DNA from 3 places in the Arhodomonas sp. AD133 genome. Region 1 is predicted to be linked to each of the others. Evidence: riboswitches for the same ligand, from Rfam matches in the RefSeq annotation. Region 1 holds a riboswitch; each other region holds the start of a gene.
What was found. Region 1 has a riboswitch for cobalamin ahead of ACPEES_RS09720 (ribonucleoside-diphosphate reductase subunit alpha). Riboswitches for the same ligand answer to the same signal wherever they lie in the genome.
Positions count from the first base shown of each region.

Region 2: it holds a riboswitch for cobalamin, as region 1 does, so the genes downstream of both, ACPEES_RS13630 (TonB-dependent receptor domain-containing protein) here and ACPEES_RS09720 (ribonucleoside-diphosphate reductase subunit alpha) in region 1, are expected to answer to the same signal.
Region 3: it holds a riboswitch for cobalamin, as region 1 does, so the genes downstream of both, ACPEES_RS17780 (sirohydrochlorin chelatase) here and ACPEES_RS09720 (ribonucleoside-diphosphate reductase subunit alpha) in region 1, are expected to answer to the same signal.

Region 1 is NZ_JBNAZM010000013.1:13,263-19,167, reverse strand. Features, by position in the region: gene ACPEES_RS09720 (ribonucleoside-diphosphate reductase subunit alpha) at 1-2,722, opposite strand, end outside; cobalamin riboswitch at 2,893-3,032, opposite strand; gene ACPEES_RS09715 (M48 family metallopeptidase) at 3,181-4,290, opposite strand; gene ACPEES_RS09710 (YjgN family protein) at 4,310-5,260, opposite strand; gene hemP (hemin uptake protein HemP) at 5,626-5,820, shown strand.
Region 2 is NZ_JBNAZM010000023.1:34,522-40,426, reverse strand. Features, by position in the region: gene ACPEES_RS13650 (thiazole synthase) at 1-521, shown strand, start outside; gene trmB (tRNA (guanosine(46)-N7)-methyltransferase TrmB) at 617-1,312, shown strand; gene ACPEES_RS13640 (FecCD family ABC transporter permease) at 1,312-2,292, shown strand; gene ACPEES_RS13635 (ABC transporter ATP-binding protein) at 2,289-3,056, shown strand; cobalamin riboswitch at 3,123-3,374, shown strand; gene ACPEES_RS13630 (TonB-dependent receptor domain-containing protein) at 3,471-5,258, shown strand; gene cobO (cob(I)yrinic acid a,c-diamide adenosyltransferase) at 5,433-5,905, shown strand, end outside.
Region 3 is NZ_JBNAZM010000039.1:25,659-31,563, reverse strand. Features, by position in the region: gene ACPEES_RS17785 (cobyrinate a,c-diamide synthase) at 53-1,354, opposite strand; cobalamin riboswitch at 1,499-1,733, shown strand; gene ACPEES_RS17780 (sirohydrochlorin chelatase) at 1,898-2,842, shown strand; gene ACPEES_RS17775 (precorrin-8X methylmutase) at 2,846-3,511, shown strand; gene cbiE (precorrin-6y C5,15-methyltransferase (decarboxylating) subunit CbiE) at 3,504-4,778, shown strand; gene cobI (precorrin-2 C(20)-methyltransferase) at 5,049-5,750, shown strand; gene ACPEES_RS17760 (cobalamin biosynthesis protein) at 5,747-5,905, shown strand, end outside.

The DNA.
Region 1 (5,905 bases):
CCACGCTCGACTCCACCCCGGTCGCGCCCATGGAGCGCAGGTAATAGGTGGTCTTGAGGCCGGCCGTCCAGGCGTGGCGATAGAGGGCGTCGAGCTTGGGCCCTGAGGGCTCGGCCATGTAGAGGTTCAGCGACTGGGACTGATCCAGCCACTTCTGCCGCCGACTGCCGGCGAGCACCAGCCAGTTCGGGTCGACCTCGAAAGCGGTGGCGTACAGGCGCTTGAGCTCGTCGGGCACGCGATCGATGGGCTGCACCGAGCCGTCGAAGTACTTGAGGTCGTTGACCATGACTTCATCCCACAGCCCACGGGCCTTGAGATCGCGCACCAGGTACGGATTCACCACGGTGAACTCGCCGGAGAGGTTCGATTTCACGAACAGATTCTGGTAGGTGGGCTCGATACTCTGGGAGACGCCGGTGATGTTGGCGATGGTCGCCGTGGGTGCGATGGCCAGGCAATTGGAGTTGCGCATGCCCACGGTGCGGACGCGCTCGCGCAGGTCATCCCAGTCGAGCTCACTCGACTCATCCACCTCCAGGTATTCCCCACGCCCCTCGCGAAGCAGGCGCAAGGAGTCGATGGGCAGGACGCCCTGACTCCACAGGGATCCCTCGAAGCTCGGATAGCGGCCGCGCTCGACGGCGAGATGTGTCGAGGCCTCGATGGCGTAGTAACTGATTGCCTCCATGGCGCGGTCGGCGAAGGCGACGGTCTCCTCCGAGGCGTAAGGCAGGCGCAGCCGGTAGAGCGCGTCCTGAAAGCCCATCATTCCGAGCCCCACCGGCCGATGGCGCAGATTGGCGCGGCGTGCGGCGGGCACGGAGTAATAATTGATGTCGATAACGTTGTCGAGCATGCGCATGGCCGTGGCCACGGTGGCCTGCAGGCGCTCGTGGTCGAGCGCGCCGTCGACGATGTGGGCGGCGAGGTTCACCGAGCCGAGGTTGCACACCGCCACTTCGTCATCCGAGGTATTGAGGGTGATCTCGGTGCAGAGGTTGGAGCTGTGTACCACCCCCGAGTGTTGCTGGGGCGAGCGCAGGTTGCACGGGTCCTTGAAGGTGATCCAGGGATGGCCCGTCTCGAAGAGCATCGAGAGCATTCGCCGCCACAGCTGCACCGCGGAGACCTTGCGGACGTTGCGGATCTCGCCGCGCTCGGCGGCGGCTTCGTAGTCGCGATAGCGCGCCTCGAACGCCGCACCGGTGAGATCGTGGAGATCGGGCACTTCGTCCGGGGAGAACAGCGTCCACTCGCCTTCCTCGTGGACGCGCTTCATGAACAGATCCGGCACCCAGCAGGCGGTGTTCATGTCATGGGTGCGGCGGCGCTCGTCGCCGGTGTTCTTGCGCAGCTCCAGGAAGTCCTCGATATCCCGGTGCCAGACTTCGAGATACGCACAGACCGCGCCCTTGCGCTTGCCGCCCTGATTGACCGCCACAGCGGTGTCGTTGGCCACCTTGAGAAACGGCACCACGCCCTGGGATTTGCCGTTCGTGCCGCGAATATGGGCACCCATGGCGCGAACCCGTGTCCAGTCGTTGCCAAGGCCGCCGGCGAACTTGGACAGCAGGGCATTGTCGCGAATGCCCGAGTAGATCCGGTCGAGATCGTCGCCGATGGTGGTGAGATAGCAGCTCGACAGCTGCGGCCGCCGGGTGCCGGCATTGAACAGTGTCGGCGTCGAGCTCATGAAGTCGAACGAGGACAGCAGCCGGTAGAACGCCTCGGCGCAGGCCTCGCGATCGATCTCGTCCACGGCCAGGCCCATGGCCACCCGCATGAAAAACGCCTGCGGCAGCTCGAAACGCGTATCCTCCCAGTGCTGGAAGTAGCGGTCGTAGAGGGTCTGCAGGCCCAGGTAGCCGAACTGCCGGTCGCGCTCCGCCTCGAGCGTGTGACCGAGACGCTCCAGGTCGAACTCCAGCAGGCGCTCGTCGAGCAGGCCAAGCTCGACACCGCGGCGGATGTAGGCCGGGAAGTACGCCGCGTAGACGCTCGTCATTTCTTCCTGCGTGGCCTCGCGGTGCTCGCCGAAAACGAACGACAGCGCCTCCCGACGCAATTTGTCGAGCAGCAACCGGGCGGCGACGAAGCTGTAATCCGGCTCGCGCTCGATGAGCGGCCGCGCGGCCATCACCAGAGCCTGGGCGAGCTCGGCCTCCGTGACGCCGTCGTAGAGGTTGCGCCGGGTTTCGGTGAGCACGCGCTCCGGATCGACGTCCTCCAACCCTTCGCAGGCATTGCGGACGAGGCACTCCAGGCGAGCCTCGTCCAGCGGGCGGCGGCTGCCGTCCGCCAGCGTCACGTGCAGGGTCTCTACAGTGGGTGGCGCCAGCTCCGTCTCTGCCGCGGCGCGCTCGCGGGCGCGCTCCTCACGATAGAGCACATAGGCGCGGGCGACCCGGTGCTCGCCGGCGCGCATGAGCGCGAGCTCCACCTGGTCCTGGATATCCTCGATATGGACACTGGCCCCCGCCGGGCGGCGGGCGATCGCGCTTACCACATCTGCGGTGAGCTGCTCCACGACATCGTGGATCCGGCGCGAATCCCGGGCCTCGTCGCCTTCCACCGCCAGGAAGGCGCGGGTCAAGGCGACACTGATGCGCGAGGGCTCGAAGTCGGCCACCGCGCCGTTGCGCTTGATCACGTGGAGATCCACGGCCGCCTCGGGCCGCGTGGACTCGGGTTCAGGGGCGGATACGGTTTGGGGCTGCATCGGTGACCTCCTGTTGGACCGCGTTCATCCGGAGGCACCCACGCGTGGAAACCGGGCAGGGACAGCCGCGCCGACGCTGCCGGCTATTGGGCGCGCCCTCAAGGGCGTCCAACGGGCTGGTCCTACACCGGGCACCTTAGTCGCGAAGGTTGCCAGCGGGCGGGCCGGTGGTTACCGACCCTGTCCTGGGAGGTATTCGGGCTTCGCGGTCGTGCCGCGTTACCGTTGCGCGTCAGCCCCGGACTTTCACCGGTGTTCCCCTCCCCGCCCCCACAATATGTGGATGCGCTCGAGGACTGAGCAACAAGATATGCTATCCCCTGCCGTATAACAACCTTGACAACAGAGGCCGCGGGCCGTCCCGGCCGAGACCGGCGAGACGCATCGTCAGCAGCGGACCAACGGCAACGGCCGACCGCCGCCGTGGCAGCGTCATCGGAAGGCGGTCTGCCCGGCGTTCAGGTACCGGCCTGGTGGCGACCGGACACTGGCGAGCTGTCCCCGCAGGCGGAACGGATATCAGCCCAGGCACGGGGTGATAACGCGTCGTCTCCAGGCCGTGCCAGCGCCGAGGTGTCCCGGAGACGATCACCCGTCAAAGGATGGGTCGAGAGCAACGACAACGCCTCGGGCATCTCCCCGTGCGCCTCCTCCAGGGTTTCGAAAAACCGAACGAGACCACTGGAGTCGAAACCGTTGTCGTTGAGCATGCGCATGGCCAGGCGGTCGGCTTCCGCCTCCGAGGCGCGGCTGTTCGCCGTGTTGGCCAGATACCGCACCGCGTCACCGGTGACCGCAGCCAGGCCGGAAACGTCGCCGACGATCATGCTGATCACCAGGGCATAACCACTGCGCCGGATCATCGCCTCCGTGGGGTGACGCTCGATGACGTGGGCCACTTCGTGGGCCAGCACACCGGCCACCTCGTTGGGGCCGGAGGCCCGCTGTATCAGGCCATCGAAAACGGCGATGTAGCCGCCGGGGGTGGCGAATGCGTTGACGGCGTCATGGTCGAGAATGCGGACCCGGAACGTATAGCGGCTGTCGAGATCCGACGCCAGCGTGGCGGCCAGGGTCTCCAGGTGCGCCTCGGCATCGTCGTGGTCGCAGACGCCCAATTGATCGCTGGCACTCGCCATGACGCTGTTGCCGAGCGCTTCCTCCCAGCCAAGGGGCGCCACCGCTGCGAGTGGCGCGGCCCCGAACTGCACCAGGCCCACCATGAGGGCGATAGTCACCACCAGCGCCCCGCTCCAGACCGCGAAGCGATGAAGGGTGCCGTGCTTGCCGTGGAAGCGCCGGGCCACCTTGGGAGCGACCTTCCCGAGGGCGTCGGCGAAGGCGTGGTCGTCGACCGTCAGCCGGGCGTCGGGCCAGTCCGGATGCTTCAGCCGCAGTGGCTGACCGGCGTAAACCTCCTCGGCGAGTTGCAACCGCTCACCGGCGAGCTCGGCGATCACTCGGTCCCGCTCGGCATCGGTGACGACGACCCTGCCACCCATGAGCCGGACACGAACCTCGAGTCGACGGGCGCTCTGCCCGTCGTTCCACCAGCCCTGGAACAACATGGACGAGCAGGCCTGCCGACTAGATGGCCCCGACGTCCAACGCCTCGGCAAAGCCCTCGCCGACGGCTTCGGACTCCCGTTGCTCTTGCATGATGCGCTGGTAATCCAGCTCCCCGGTCACTTCCATGGTCTCACCGATGTGCCGGATAGTACGCACCATCACCCAGGGAAGCCCCAGACCCAGCGTGACAATCACGATAAGCACGTTGGTCAGGAAAAACACGGCCAGGCCAAACGGGCTTTGGGTCACTTCGAAACGCAGCTCACCCGCCTCGAGCTGGCTGGCGACATAGCGGAACTCGGACGCGCGATACCACAGCCAGACCAGCCCCAGCGTCGGCACGGTCAGCAGCAGAGCCAACAGGAAAGGCAGGAACAGGTCGCTGCCCTTACCGTGGAACCGGAACCGCTCCGAACCGTAATAGGTATTGTTCAGAACGTTACCGGCAAGTTTCATGCGTGCGAACGGTGTGTAAAGCCCAAGCGTCAGCAACGACAACAGGCCCAACCCCATCATGAGGAACCCGTGTGACCACGCGGAGCCAACCAACCCGAAGCGTATGCTACGCAGCCTCGTCCGGCTGAACCGGTAGCGCGTCGCCGCAAAGCGCGCGGCGCCGGCGAGCACTGGGAACCCCAGAACATAAACGACCACGAGGGCGACGAAACCCACCGGCCCTGCCACCGCCGTCAGTATGCTGGCCGCGATTGCGACCAGGAACATGATCGCCACCGCCTTGAGGAAGCCGAGAAATAGCTCCAGCCCCGTTCCCGTGTATTCCAGACGCTCGCCATCGAAACTCGTCTGCGACCACAAATAGCGGCGGATCCGGGTTTTTGCCCAGAACTGATAGATGCCGAAAGTGATGATCTTCAACAGAAGATTGACGATGAAGATGACGAATAGCTCGCCTCCGCGGCCATGATGCGCGATACGGCCGCGCGCTCCGTCCGTGTGAGCGTTATTCATTGTGCTTCCCCAGTTTGTCCGGCGATTTCTTGGTGTTGGATGTGGACCTCCCGGCAGGCGACCCGAACCAGCGCGCCGCCCCTATCTCACACGCGAGCGAGATATCGCCGGCGTGCCCCGGGTTGACCGACGCAATCGGCGCCGCCATCCGCGGAGGTACCCCCAGCGCCTAGTCTACGATGTGCGCTGCGTCACAGCCAGAGTCGGATGTGATCGTGATGTGCGAGGAGACACCGTTCCCAACTTACCCCGCACGCGGCCGCGGAACTCCCCGCGAACCGTGCCTCGCAGAGGCCAGCGCGATGGTCGTTGACAAACAAAAACAGGAATCATTATCATTCCTCTCCAACAGGGAGGGATCGATCATGGCAGTCAACAACGCGGAAACCCTGACATTGCCCCGCGCTCGACAGGCGGAAACGCCACAGTCGGAACGCCCGGAACTGGACACCCGGGATCTCTTCCGCGGCAACCGCACGGTGACCATCGATCATGAAGGGGAGCGCTATATTCTGCGGCTCACCCGTAACGAACGGCTGATCCTCACCAAAGAGGAGTAACCACCGGGCCCCGACGCTCTGAGAACGAGAAGAAACTGGCGAGACGCCAAAACCATCCACGCCTCTGCAATTGTCGACGCCAGCC
Region 2 (5,905 bases), on a different contig from region 1:
GCCGCCTGGCCCGGGAGCTGCTCGACGGTCACAACCTGGTGAAGCTGGAGGTTCTGGGAGACGAGCGCACGCTCTATCCGGACATCCCCGCCACCCTCGACGCCGCAGCGCAACTCGTCGCCGACGGCTTCGACGTGATGGTCTACACCTCTGACGACCCCATCATCGCCCGCCGCCTCGAAGACATCGGCTGTGTCGCGGTGATGCCGTTGGCCGCCCCCATCGGTTCGGGGCTCGGCATCCAGAATCCGTACAACATCATCACCATCATCGAGAACGCCAGCGTGCCGGTGTTGGTGGATGCGGGCGTGGGCACGGCATCGGACGCCTCCGTGGCCATGGAAATCGGCTGCGACGGCGTGCTGATGAATACCGCCATTGCCGGCGCCCGGAACCCGGTGCTCATGGCCTCGGCGATGCGCAAGGCCGTCGAGGCCGGGCGCGAAGCCTACCGTGCCGGACGCATCGCGAAGAAGCGCTTCGCCAGCGCTTCATCGCCGATCGAGGGCACGTTCTTCTGAACGGGCACGTCGCGGGCAACCGGTTTCCGCCTCCGCCCGCCCGTGGCAGGCGACACACACCACAATCGACCCGTACAGCGGCCAGTGGCAGATCCGTGACCGAGAGCGCAAACATCAACGAACCCCGGCATCGCCCCATTCGCTCTTTCGTCCGCCGGGAAGGGCGGCTGACCGAAGGGCAGCAACGGGCGCTGGATACCCTCTACCCGCGGTACGGCATCGAGCCCGCGGAGGGCCTGCTGGATCTCGCCGCCGCCTTTGGTCGCCAGGCGCCGGTCGTGCTGGACGTGGGGTTCGGTGACGGCGAGGCCCTGGCTGAGCTCGCCGCGCGCCACCCGGAACGCAACTACCTGGGGATCGAGGTCTACCGTTCCGGCGTCGGCCGCCTGCTGCGCCAGCTCGACGCCGAAGGCACGGACAACGTCCGGGTGATATGCGCCGACGCGGTGGAAGTGCTCCGCCGCCACATCGCCCCCGGCTCGCTGGCCGGCCTGCAGCTCTTCTTCCCGGATCCGTGGCCGAAGAAACGCCATCACAAGCGGCGCATGGTACAGCCGCCGTGGCTGGCGCTGGTCGCCGAGCGCCTCGCCAGCGGAGGCTTTCTGCATCTCGCCACGGACTGGGCCGACTACGCCGAGCACATGCTGGAAGTGGTCTCGGCAAATCCGGACTTCGACAACCCCCACGCCGGATTCGCCCCGGACCGCGGCGAACGCCCCGAAACCAGGTTCGAGCGCCGCGGGCTGAGCAAGGGCCACGGTGTCTGGGACCTCATCCTGACCCGTCGATGATGCCGCGGGCAGGCCTTGGCTGGCTCACGGGCCTCGCCGCCCTGGCACTGGCGAGCTTCCTGATCGCGGCCGCCGTAGGCAGCCTTGCCATCGGTCCCGGCGACCTGCTGGCGACCCTCGTCGGCGAAGGTACTGCCCGTGACGTGGTCTGGGGCCTGCGCCTGCCGCGTGCGGCCGCCGGGTTCGTCACCGGCGGGCTGCTCGCCCTCGCCGGAGCGCTGATGCAGGTGCTACTGCGCAACCCCCTCGCCGACCCGTACGTGCTGGGCATTTCCGGCGGCGCCGCCGTCGGCGCGCTCTCGACCATTCTTCTTGGCCTCGGCGCCCTGTGGACCTCCGGCGGCGCCTTCGCCGGTGCGCTGACCTCGATGCTGCTGGTCTTCGGTCTCGCCCACGGCCGTGGCGGCTGGACGCCCACACGGTTGCTTCTCAACGGCGTGGTGGTCGCCGCGGGCTGGAGCGCGGTGGTGAGTTTCCTACTCGCCGTCGGGCCGCCCACCGACGTCCGCGGCATGCTCTTCTGGCTCATGGGCGACCTCGCCACCGCCCCGTCGGCGGCAGGACCGGCTGTGGTACTCATCGTCGGCCTCACCGCGGCACTGGCAGTGGCACGCAACCTCAACCTGCTCGCCCGTGGCGAGCTCCAGGCCCAGGCGCTCGGCGTCTCCGTGCGGGGCTTGCGGCTGCTCATCTATCTGCTGGCCTCCTTGCTCACGGCCACCGCCGTCACCCTCGCCGGCAGCGTCGGGTTCGTGGGGCTGGTCGTCCCGCATTTGCTACGGCTGGCCATGGGGGCCGACCACCGCTTGCTGCTGCCAGCCGCGGTGCTGCTCGGCGGCACGTTCGTAGTGCTCGCCGATACCCTCGCGCGCACCGCCTTCGCCCCGCAGCAATTGCCGGTGGGCGTCTTCTCGGTGTTCATCGGCGTGCCCGTGTTCCTGTTTCTTCTCCACCGTGGGGGTCGTGAGGTGCCGTCGTGAGCCTGCTCGCAGCCGAGGCCCTGTCGGTGTCCATCGCCGGACAAAGCGTGTGCCGGACACTCGATTTCAGCGTCGGCGCCGGCGAATGCTGGGGGGTACTCGGCGCCAACGGCACGGGCAAGACGACCCTGCTGCACACCCTCGCCGGCCTTCGCTCCCCTGACAGCGGCCGGATCCTGCTCGACGGCACATCCCTGACACATCTCGGCCGTCGCGCCATCGCCCGACGCCTGGGGCTCATGCCTCAGGACAACCACGACCCCTTCCCCGCCACGGTGCTGGAGACTGCCCTGATCGGCCGCCACCCCTGGCTCGGGGCCTGGCAATGGGAGGGCGAGACGGACACCACAGCCGCCGAAGCGGCGCTCGACGAAGTGGGCCTCGCCGAGCTCGCCGACCGCCCGGTCTCCACGCTGTCCGGCGGCGAGCGCAGACGCCTGGCGCTGGCCACCGTGCTCACCCAGGCGCCCGCCGTGTATGTGCTCGACGAGCCTAGCAACCACCTGGACCTCCACCACCAGGTGAACCTGCTGGCGCTGATCACCCGCCGGGCGCAGGAGACCAAGGGTGCGGTGGTCATGAGCCTGCACGACGTCAACCTCGCCGACCGCTTCTGCGATCACCTGCTGCTGCTCTTCGGTGACGGCCAGGTCTGCTTCGGCGCCACTGCAGACGTACTCGACGAGACCACCCTCGCCCGCCTCTACGGCCACCCCATCCGGATTCTCAGCGATGGCGACCGGCGCGCGTTCCTGCCGGTCTGAACCATTGCCTCGCCACCCGAGCTGCGGGTGCAGACGTTGACCCCCTCGCATCCGGCGAGTATGTTCCCTGCCACTTTCGCTCCAGGTTCCCGTGCATCGTCACGGGTCGGGGAATCGACGAACGACTCCCCGAACGGGAAGCCGGTGCGCTGCTATCGGCGGCAAAGCCGGCGCTGCCCCCGCAACGGTAGGTGAGCCGGGGAGCCTCGACGCTCCCCACGGACCCGACAGGCCACTGCGTCCGCTGACGCGGGAAGGCGGGTCCGCGGCCGACGCCCGCTCACGAGCCCGGAGACCGCCCTGGAGCGCAACCTTCGACGCTGCGGTGGGCGGTGTCCGGGAAATGGCTTCGTCCGATCTCCCGCCGCCCCCGCATGCCCAACGTCACCCCGGGTGACTGCAGCAGGGGGCTCCATGCACAAACGTCACAGTCTCATCGTCGCGGCGGTCGCTGCCGCGAGCGCGACGGCCGTCGGCGCCGCGGAACGCACTGCACCGCTGGTCGTCACCGCCACCCGCACGCCGCTCACGGCGGACGACGCGCTCGCCGCCGTGAGCGTAATCACCCGCGATGACATCGACCGACGCCAACCCGCGGACGTGCCAGAGCTGCTACGCGGCCTGCCCGGCGTCTCGATCGCGCGCAACGGTGGCCGCGGCAAAGCCGCCAGCCTGTACCTTCGCGGCACCGAGAGCGATCACACGCTGGTGCTCGTCGACGGCGTGCGCATCGGCTCGGCGACGCTCGGCAGCGCGCCGCTCGAACAGTTGTCCGTCAGTGAGATCCAGCGTATCGAGGTGGTCCGCGGCCCACGGGCCAGTCTCTACGGGGCCGACGCCATCGGCGGCGTCATCCAGATCTTCACGCGGCGCGATCGCTCCCACGCGCGCCTCGCCGTGGGCAACCGCGACACCTGGGAGCTCGGAGCCGGCCTCGCCCGTGATGGCGAGCGCGGCGGCTTCGCCGTTAGCGCCTCGGGGCAATCCACGGATGGCTTCGATGCCACCGACGAACGCAGCTTCGCCCACGACCCGGACCGGGACGGCTACGACAACCGCTCGGCCAGTGTCAGCGGCCACTACCAGGTGACCGACACACTGACCCTGCGCGGTCGGGCCCTGCGTGTCGACGGCGAGAACGAGTTCGATTCCACCTCGACCGCCGCTGACGAAACCCAGCAGGTCGTCAGCGGCGAAGCGGACTGGCAACCCACGCAGAGCTGGCGTTCAAGCCTGTCGGTTGGGTCGACCCTGGACGACGTGGACAGCCGCGATTTCGATGGCGACCGCTTCGTCACCCGCCGTGACACCGCAACCTGGCAGAACGATTTCTTCATCGGCGACGATCACATCACCACCGTCGGCGTCGACTACCACGAGGACCGGGTCAGCGGCACCATCGATTACGTCGAGACCCACCGCGATAATCTCGCCGTATTCGTCCAGCATCAGTGGTACGCCGGTGCGTTCGACGTCCAGGGGGCGCTGCGCCACGACGACAACGAAGCCTTCGGTGGCGAGACCACCGGCAATATCGCCGTCGGCTACCGCATCTCACCGGCACTCCGCACCTATGCCTCCTATGGCACGGCCTTCAAGGCACCGACGTTCAACGATCTCTACTATCCGGACACCGGATTCTTCAAGGGCAACCCGGACCTGGAGCCCGAACACTCGCGCACCACAGAGGTCGGCCTGGAAAGCAGTGGTGCCTGGCGATGGCGGGTGGCCGCATTCCACACGGATGCGGACGATCTCATCACTTTCGACGCGAACGCCGCCAGCAGCGTGAACGTCAACGAAGCCCGCATCCGCGGCATCGAAGGCGAGGTCAGCGGCAATATCGCCGGCTTCGGCACCCGTCTGGCAGCGACCTGGCTGGATGCCGAGGACGGCGACACCGGCAACGACCTGCCGCGGCGCCCGGATCTCACCGCGACCCTCGGGATCGACCGCGCGTTCGGTCGCGCCCGTGTCGGTACGGAGATCCACTACGGCGGTGAGCGCTTCGACGAGCTCGCGAACACCACCGAGCTCGACAGCTTCACCGTCGTCGACGTCACTGCCTCCTACGCGCTCAGCGACGCCTGGACGCTGCGGGGCAAGGTGGCGAACCTCCTGGACGAGGACTACCAGACCGCGGATACCTTCGAGATGCCCGGCCGCACGGTGCTCGTCTCCATCGAGTGGCGGGGGGAATAGCGAGCAAGATGAAGTCGACACGAAGACGCGAGGGACACGAGGGCACCCCGCAAGGAACGCTCGAACGCCCTGGTGGACGGTCAACCTCTCCGGGGGTGGCCTGGTCGATTATCGTCGGCCCCTGTGACCGCTCGCCGTCTTTGTGAGCCATCCCATTCATCCACGGAGACCGAAATGAGCGAGGAACATGATCGGGAGGCCTGGCAGCGTGCCCAGGCCCGTACCAAGCGCCTGGTGGACAGCCGCATCGCGCGGGCCACCGAGGACCGCGGCGTGGTGGTGATCAACACCGGCAACGGCAAGGGCAAGAGCTCGTCCGGGTTCGGCATGGTCGCCCGGGCACTGGGCCACGACATGCGAGTGGGCGTCGTCCAGTTCATCAAGGGGGCCTACAGCACCGGTGAGGAAGCATTCTTCCGTCGCACCCCCGAAGTGGACTATCACGTCATGGGCGAGGGGTTCACCTGGGAAACCCAGGACCGGGACCGTGACGTTGCGGCAGCCAACACCGCCTGGGAGCGCGCGGCTGCAATGCTCGCCGACCCCGCCTACGGGCTGGTACTGCTCGACGAGCTCAACGTCGCGCTGTCCAAGGAATACGTGTCCCTGGAGGCGGTGCTGGAAGCACTGGCCGCCCGGCCCACGCA
Region 3 (5,905 bases), on a different contig from region 1:
GGGGCTGTCGCCGACGGACAACGCCGGGGGCACCGCTCTGCGATTCGACGCGTCAGTCGCCGTTGCCGCGGAAAAGGTCGGCCACCGCCTGTGGCGCCGTTGGGAAATACGCGTGGAAGTAACTCGCCGTCAGCCCCCGGCTACGGTAGACGGCCTCGGCCGGGCTGCCTCCACGACGCCGCGTGTGTGTCGCCGGCTCCAGGGGCGTATCCAGCGCCGAGTGGTGGAACGTATGCCCCCGCAGCTCGCCGCCCGGCAGATCCAGCGCCTGAACGCCGAGCCCCTTGAGACGCCCGGCCATGGCCGCGGTGCCGGGCACCAGCGCACACATCTCATGCGCTTTGCCATCCGCATCCACCAGTTGCTCGGCGCAGTACATCAGACCACCGCATTCGGCGAGAATCGGCCGCCCCGCGGCGTGATGGGCCTGCACGGCCTCACGCATGGCCGTATTCGCCGCCAGCCGCGCGGCATGGAGCTCGGGATAGCCACCGGGCAGCCAAAGCGCATCGCACTCGGGCAGCGTGGTGTCGGTGAGTGGCGAGAACTCCCGCACCTCTGCGCCCATGGCCGCGAGCAGCTCCAGATTGGCGCGGTAGACGAAGGCGAAAGCGTCATCCCGCGCCAGGGCGATGCGCACGCCTTCGAGCCGTTGCGGCGGGGGCGCCGGCCTTTCCCCCTCGAGGGTGACCGTCGCCGGGAGCGTATCCAGCCCCGCTTCGCCGAGAACGCCGGCGATAGTATCCAGGCGTTCGTCGAGATCGACGATCTCCCCCGCCTGCACCAATCCGAGGTGACGGTCGGGAATGCTCAGCGCCTCGTGCCGCGGCACCGCGCCGATGAGGGGCATGCCCTCCGGCAGGCTCGCCGCGAGCATGCGGCCGTGCCCCGGGCTGCCGGTGCGGTTGGCGATGACGCCGGACAGGCGTACGTCCCCGCGATAGCGGTCCATCCCCAGCGCCAGCGCCCCGAAGGTCTGTGCCATGCCCGAGGCGTCGATCACCGGGACCGCCGGCAGATCCGTCATCGCCGCCAGCTCTGCGGTCGCCGGATCACCGTCGAACAGGCCCATCGCCCCCTCGACCAGGACCAGATCCGCCTCGGCGGCGGCCTCGGCGAGGCGCCAGCGGCACTCTGCCTCACCGGTCATCCAGGGGTGGAGCTGATAGACGGGGGCACCGGAGGCCTGCTCCAGCACCATGGGATCCAGATAGTCCGGACCGAACTTGAACACCCGCACCCGGCGGCCGGCGTTGCGGTGCAGTCGCGCCAGTCCCGCGGTGATCATGGATTTGCCCTGGCCCGAGCCCGGCGCGCTGATCAGCGCCGCCGGCGCCGAGCCGCGTACACTCATGCTCGACATCGTGTCGTCCTGCCGTTGAGCCCGCCGCCTGCAGTGGCGGGGATTGCCTTCGATGGGCGCGACATCCTACCCGTGCACCGGCGTCGATACGAGCGTCGTCGGTTTGACTTCGCCACCCCGGCGGGGGTAGCGTCCCTGCTCCAATCCGCTCTCGGGTGCCCTGTGGCGAATCCGCCGCGAGGGTGAAACGGGAACCCGGTGGGGCGCCGCCGCCGCGTGACGCGCCGAATCCGGGACTGCCCCCGCAACGGTGAGCGTGTGCCGGTGGACCATCCCGGCCACTGTGGCGTAACGCCATGGGAAGGCGGTCCACCCCGGGCGACGAGGCCCGCACGCGAGTCCGGAGACCGGCCCGGAGAGCCTGAATCGACCGGCTGCGCGGAGGGGCGCGCCGTCGAGGAATGCCATTGACCGGGCGCGCCAGTCGTCGTCGGGCCGGCGCGGACGCGGCGGCCATGCGCCGGTGCCCACCTGCATCCTCGCTGCCCCCAACGCGGCTTCGACGAATACCGCATCACCGGGTGAGGAGCACGCATGATGAACACCGAACCGCCCGCCGTCCTCGTGGTCGGCCACGGCTCCCGTGACGTCGAGGGCGTGGAGGAATTCCACACCCTCGCGAGCCATCTCCGCCACCAGTTCCCCGAACGCGACTGCGAGACCGGCTTCCTGGAATTCGCCACGCCGCTGATCAGCGATGGCGTCGACCGCCTGGTGCAACGCGGCGCCCGACGCATCACCGCGGTACCCGGCATGCTCATGGCCGCCGGCCACGCCAAGAACGACATCCCCAGCGAGCTCAACGCCCTGCAACAGCACCACCCGGAGGTGGAAATCCGCTACGGCACCGAGCTCGGCGTCCACGCCCGGATGATCAAGGCGGCCGGCGCCCGCATCGAAGAGGCGGAAGCCGACGCCGGAGCCGATTACGACCGGGCGGATACGGTCTTGCTGGTGGTCGGCCGCGGCGCCTCCGACTCGGACGCCAACAGCAACATCTCGAAAATCGCGCGCATGCTCTGGGAAGGCATGGGCTTCGGCTGGGCGGAAGTCTGCTACAGCGGCGTCACCCGCCCGAGCATTGCCGAAGGGCTCAAGCGCGCCAGCATGCTCGGCTTCCGCCGCGTGCTCGTCTTCCCCTACTTCCTGTTCACCGGGCGGCTGGTCAAGCGCATCTACGATACGGCGGACGAGTTCGCCAGCGAGAACCCCGGTATCGACGTGGTCAAAGCCCCCTACCTCCGTGACCACCCCGAGGTCATCGCCGCGTTCATCGACCGGCTCCATACCACCGAGCGCGGCGAGGGCCGGATGAACTGCCAGCTCTGCCAGTACCGCGAGCAGATTATCGGCTTCGAGGACCGCGTCGGCCAGCCCCAGGAGGGTCATCACCACCATGTGCGCGGTGCCGGCACCGACGCCGACCACAGCCATGGCCATCACCATCATCACCACCACACCCACCATCACGGGGGGTGACCGGTGACGCCGCTCGTGCCACCGTTCGACTACGTCACCGATCCCGGCGAGATCGAGCGCCGCTCATTTGCCGAGATCCGTGCATGCACGGATCTCGGCGGATTCGGCCCCCGCACCGCGGAGGTGGCCATGCGCCTGGTGCACGCGAGCGGCGACCCGCGGATCGTCGACGCTCTGGTAGCGGGCGAGGCGGCGGCCGCCGCCGGCGTCGCGGCGCTGACTGCCGGCGCACCGGTGCTCTGTGATGTGGAAATGGTCCGCCACGGCCTGACGCGGCGGTTCCTGCGCGGCGAGCCCGAGTGCTTCCTCCACGACCCCGATACCGTCGCCCGCGCCAAGGCGAACGGCATCACCCGGACCATGGCCGGCGTGGATGCCTGGCGCCCGCAGCTCGCCGGCGCGGTAGCCGTAATCGGCAACGCCCCCACGGCGCTCTTTCGCCTGCTGGAGATGCTCCACGCCGGTGCTCCGTGGCCCGCTCTGGTAGTGGGTATGCCCTGCGGCTTCGTGGGCGCAGCGGAATCCAAAGCCGCGCTGGCCCACCTCGTCGAGACCGAGGGGTTGCCGGCAATCCTCGTGCACGGACGTGCCGGGGGCAGCGCACTCGCGGCCGCCTGCATCAACGCCCTGGCCCGCATGGCGTGTTCCGAGGCGGAAAGCGGTGTCTGACGCGATGATGGCGACGCACGGCCCGGTCATCGATGTCGTCGGCCTCGGCATCGCCGACACCGCACCGGCACACCCGGCAGCGCAGGCGGCGCTGGCCGAGGCCGAGGTCATCTTCGGCAGCCCCCGCCAACTCCGCGCCGTCCCTGACAACGGCGCTACACGCGAGCCTTATCCCAGCCCCTTCTCGGCGCTAATCCGGCGCCTCGCCGCCCACGAGGGCAAGCGTATCTGCCTGCTCGCCTCCGGCGACCCGCTCTTCCACGGCGTGGGCGCCTGGGCGGCCAGACGGCTGCCAGCCGAACGCCTGCGCTTTCACAGCGCGCCCTCCAGCGTGCAGACGGCTTGCGCCCGAGTGGGCCTGCCCACCGCTGAGTGCGAGACGGTGAGCCTCCACGGCCGCCCCCTGACACGGCTACGTGCCCGCCTCCACGGCAACCGGCTCTACGCCCTGCTCGGTGACGCCGAGGCCACGCCGCCCGCCATCGCCCGGGAGCTCGTCGCCGCCGGCTTCCCCGACTCGCTCATGTGGATCGCCGAACGCCTCGGCGCGGCCCAGGAGCGGATCACCACCACCGATGCCCGCACACTCGCCCACGACGGCGGCGAGTTCGACCCGCTGCAGGTCACCCTGGTGCGCACCCGCGGCCCGGGGGGCGTGCTGCCCGAGTTCCCCGGCCTGCCGGATACCGCCTTCGATACCGGCGCGGCGCCGGGACGAGGGCTCATCACCAAGCGCGAAGTGCGCCTCGCCGTGCTCTCGGCCCTCGCACCCCGCGCCGGCGACGTGGGCTGGGACATCGGCGCCGGCTGCGGCGGCGTAGCGGTGGAGTGGGCGCGCTGGAACCCGCGCGTGCACGTCTACGCCATCGAGCGCGAGGCCGGCCGCCTGGCGCACCTGTACACAAACCGCGACCGCTACGGCGTCGACGCCAACCTCACCGGCGTGCACGGCGAGGCCCCGGCAGCCCTCGCCGACCTCCCGGACCCGGACGCGGTGTTCATCGGCGGCCACGGCGGGGTATTACCCGAGCTGCTGCGCCTCGCCCGCGAGCGCCTGCGTCCCGATGGACGACTGGTAGCCACCGCCGTCACCGAGCCCGCCCGCCGGGCGCTCATCGACTTCGCGGACGCCACCGGCAGCGAGAGCAAGCTCACCGAGCTCTCAGTCGCCCGCGGCGATCGACTTAACGGCGAGCTCCTTCTGCGCCCCCAGCTGCCGGTGCTCATCCTCGCCTGGTCGAAGAGGGACGATACCGATGGCGTCTGACACCCACCGCGCTCTAACGGCACCCTTCGTCAACCCCGCCGACGCCGCGGACACGCCCCGTCACCTACCCGGGGCGGCAGCGCATACGGGGGCGGGAGCGTCTGCCGCCAGGGATGGCGGCAGTCGAGCCTACAGGGACGTATTCACGGCGTCTCCCGCCCCCGTATGCGCCGTCGCCCCACCCCGCACGGTCAACGCGCGTGCCAGGACCGCGGACGCCACACCACGAACAGTGCTGGACCCAGTTCCGCGCCAGCAAGGAGGCCAACCATGACCGGCACCGTCTGGGGCATCGGCGTCGGCCCCGGCGCCCCCGATCTGCTCACCCTGCGCGCGGCCAACCGCCTGGCCGCCGCCACCACGGTGTGCTACATCGCCGCGCCCAACCGGCCGTCACGGGCGCGCGCCATCGCCGCGCCCCACCTCCGCGAGGGTGTCGACGAGCTGCCGGTGACCATCCCCATGAGCAAGGATCGCAGCGCCGCACAGTCTGCTTACACGGAGGCCGCCGGGACACTCGCTGCCCGCACCGCCGCCGGTGAAGACGTCGCCGTGCTCTGCGAGGGCGACCCACTGCTCTACGCCAGCTTCGGCTACCTGCGCGAACACCTGAACGACGACGTTCCCGTGGAAGTCGTGCCGGGCATCTCCTCAGTGGGCGCCGCCTCGGCGCGGATCGGTCGCGCCCTCACCCGCCAGGACGAAGATCTGGTCGTGCTCACCACCCGCAGCAGCGACGGGGCGATCCGCGCCGCCCTGCGGGACCATGCCGCAATCGCCATCCTCAAGGCGGGCCCGCAACGCCAGCGCCTCGCCGGACTCATCCGCGAGAGCGGCCGCGCCGCCGATGCCGTGTACCTGGAGCAGGTGGGCGGCCCGGAGGAAACACTCCACGCCGGCCTAGAGGACCTGCCCTCAGGTCGTGGGCCCTATTTCGCCATCTTCCTGGTCTTCCCCGAGGCGTCGGCGTGAGCACACCGGTCATCGTCAGCCTCACCGAAGCGGGAAAGGCGTTCGGCGAACGCCTCGTCCCGCTCTGCGCGGGGGCCGAGCACCATCACCGCCCCTCGCCTTTCGGCGAGCGCGTGCGCGCCTGGTTCATCGAAGGCCGGCCGTTGGTACTGATC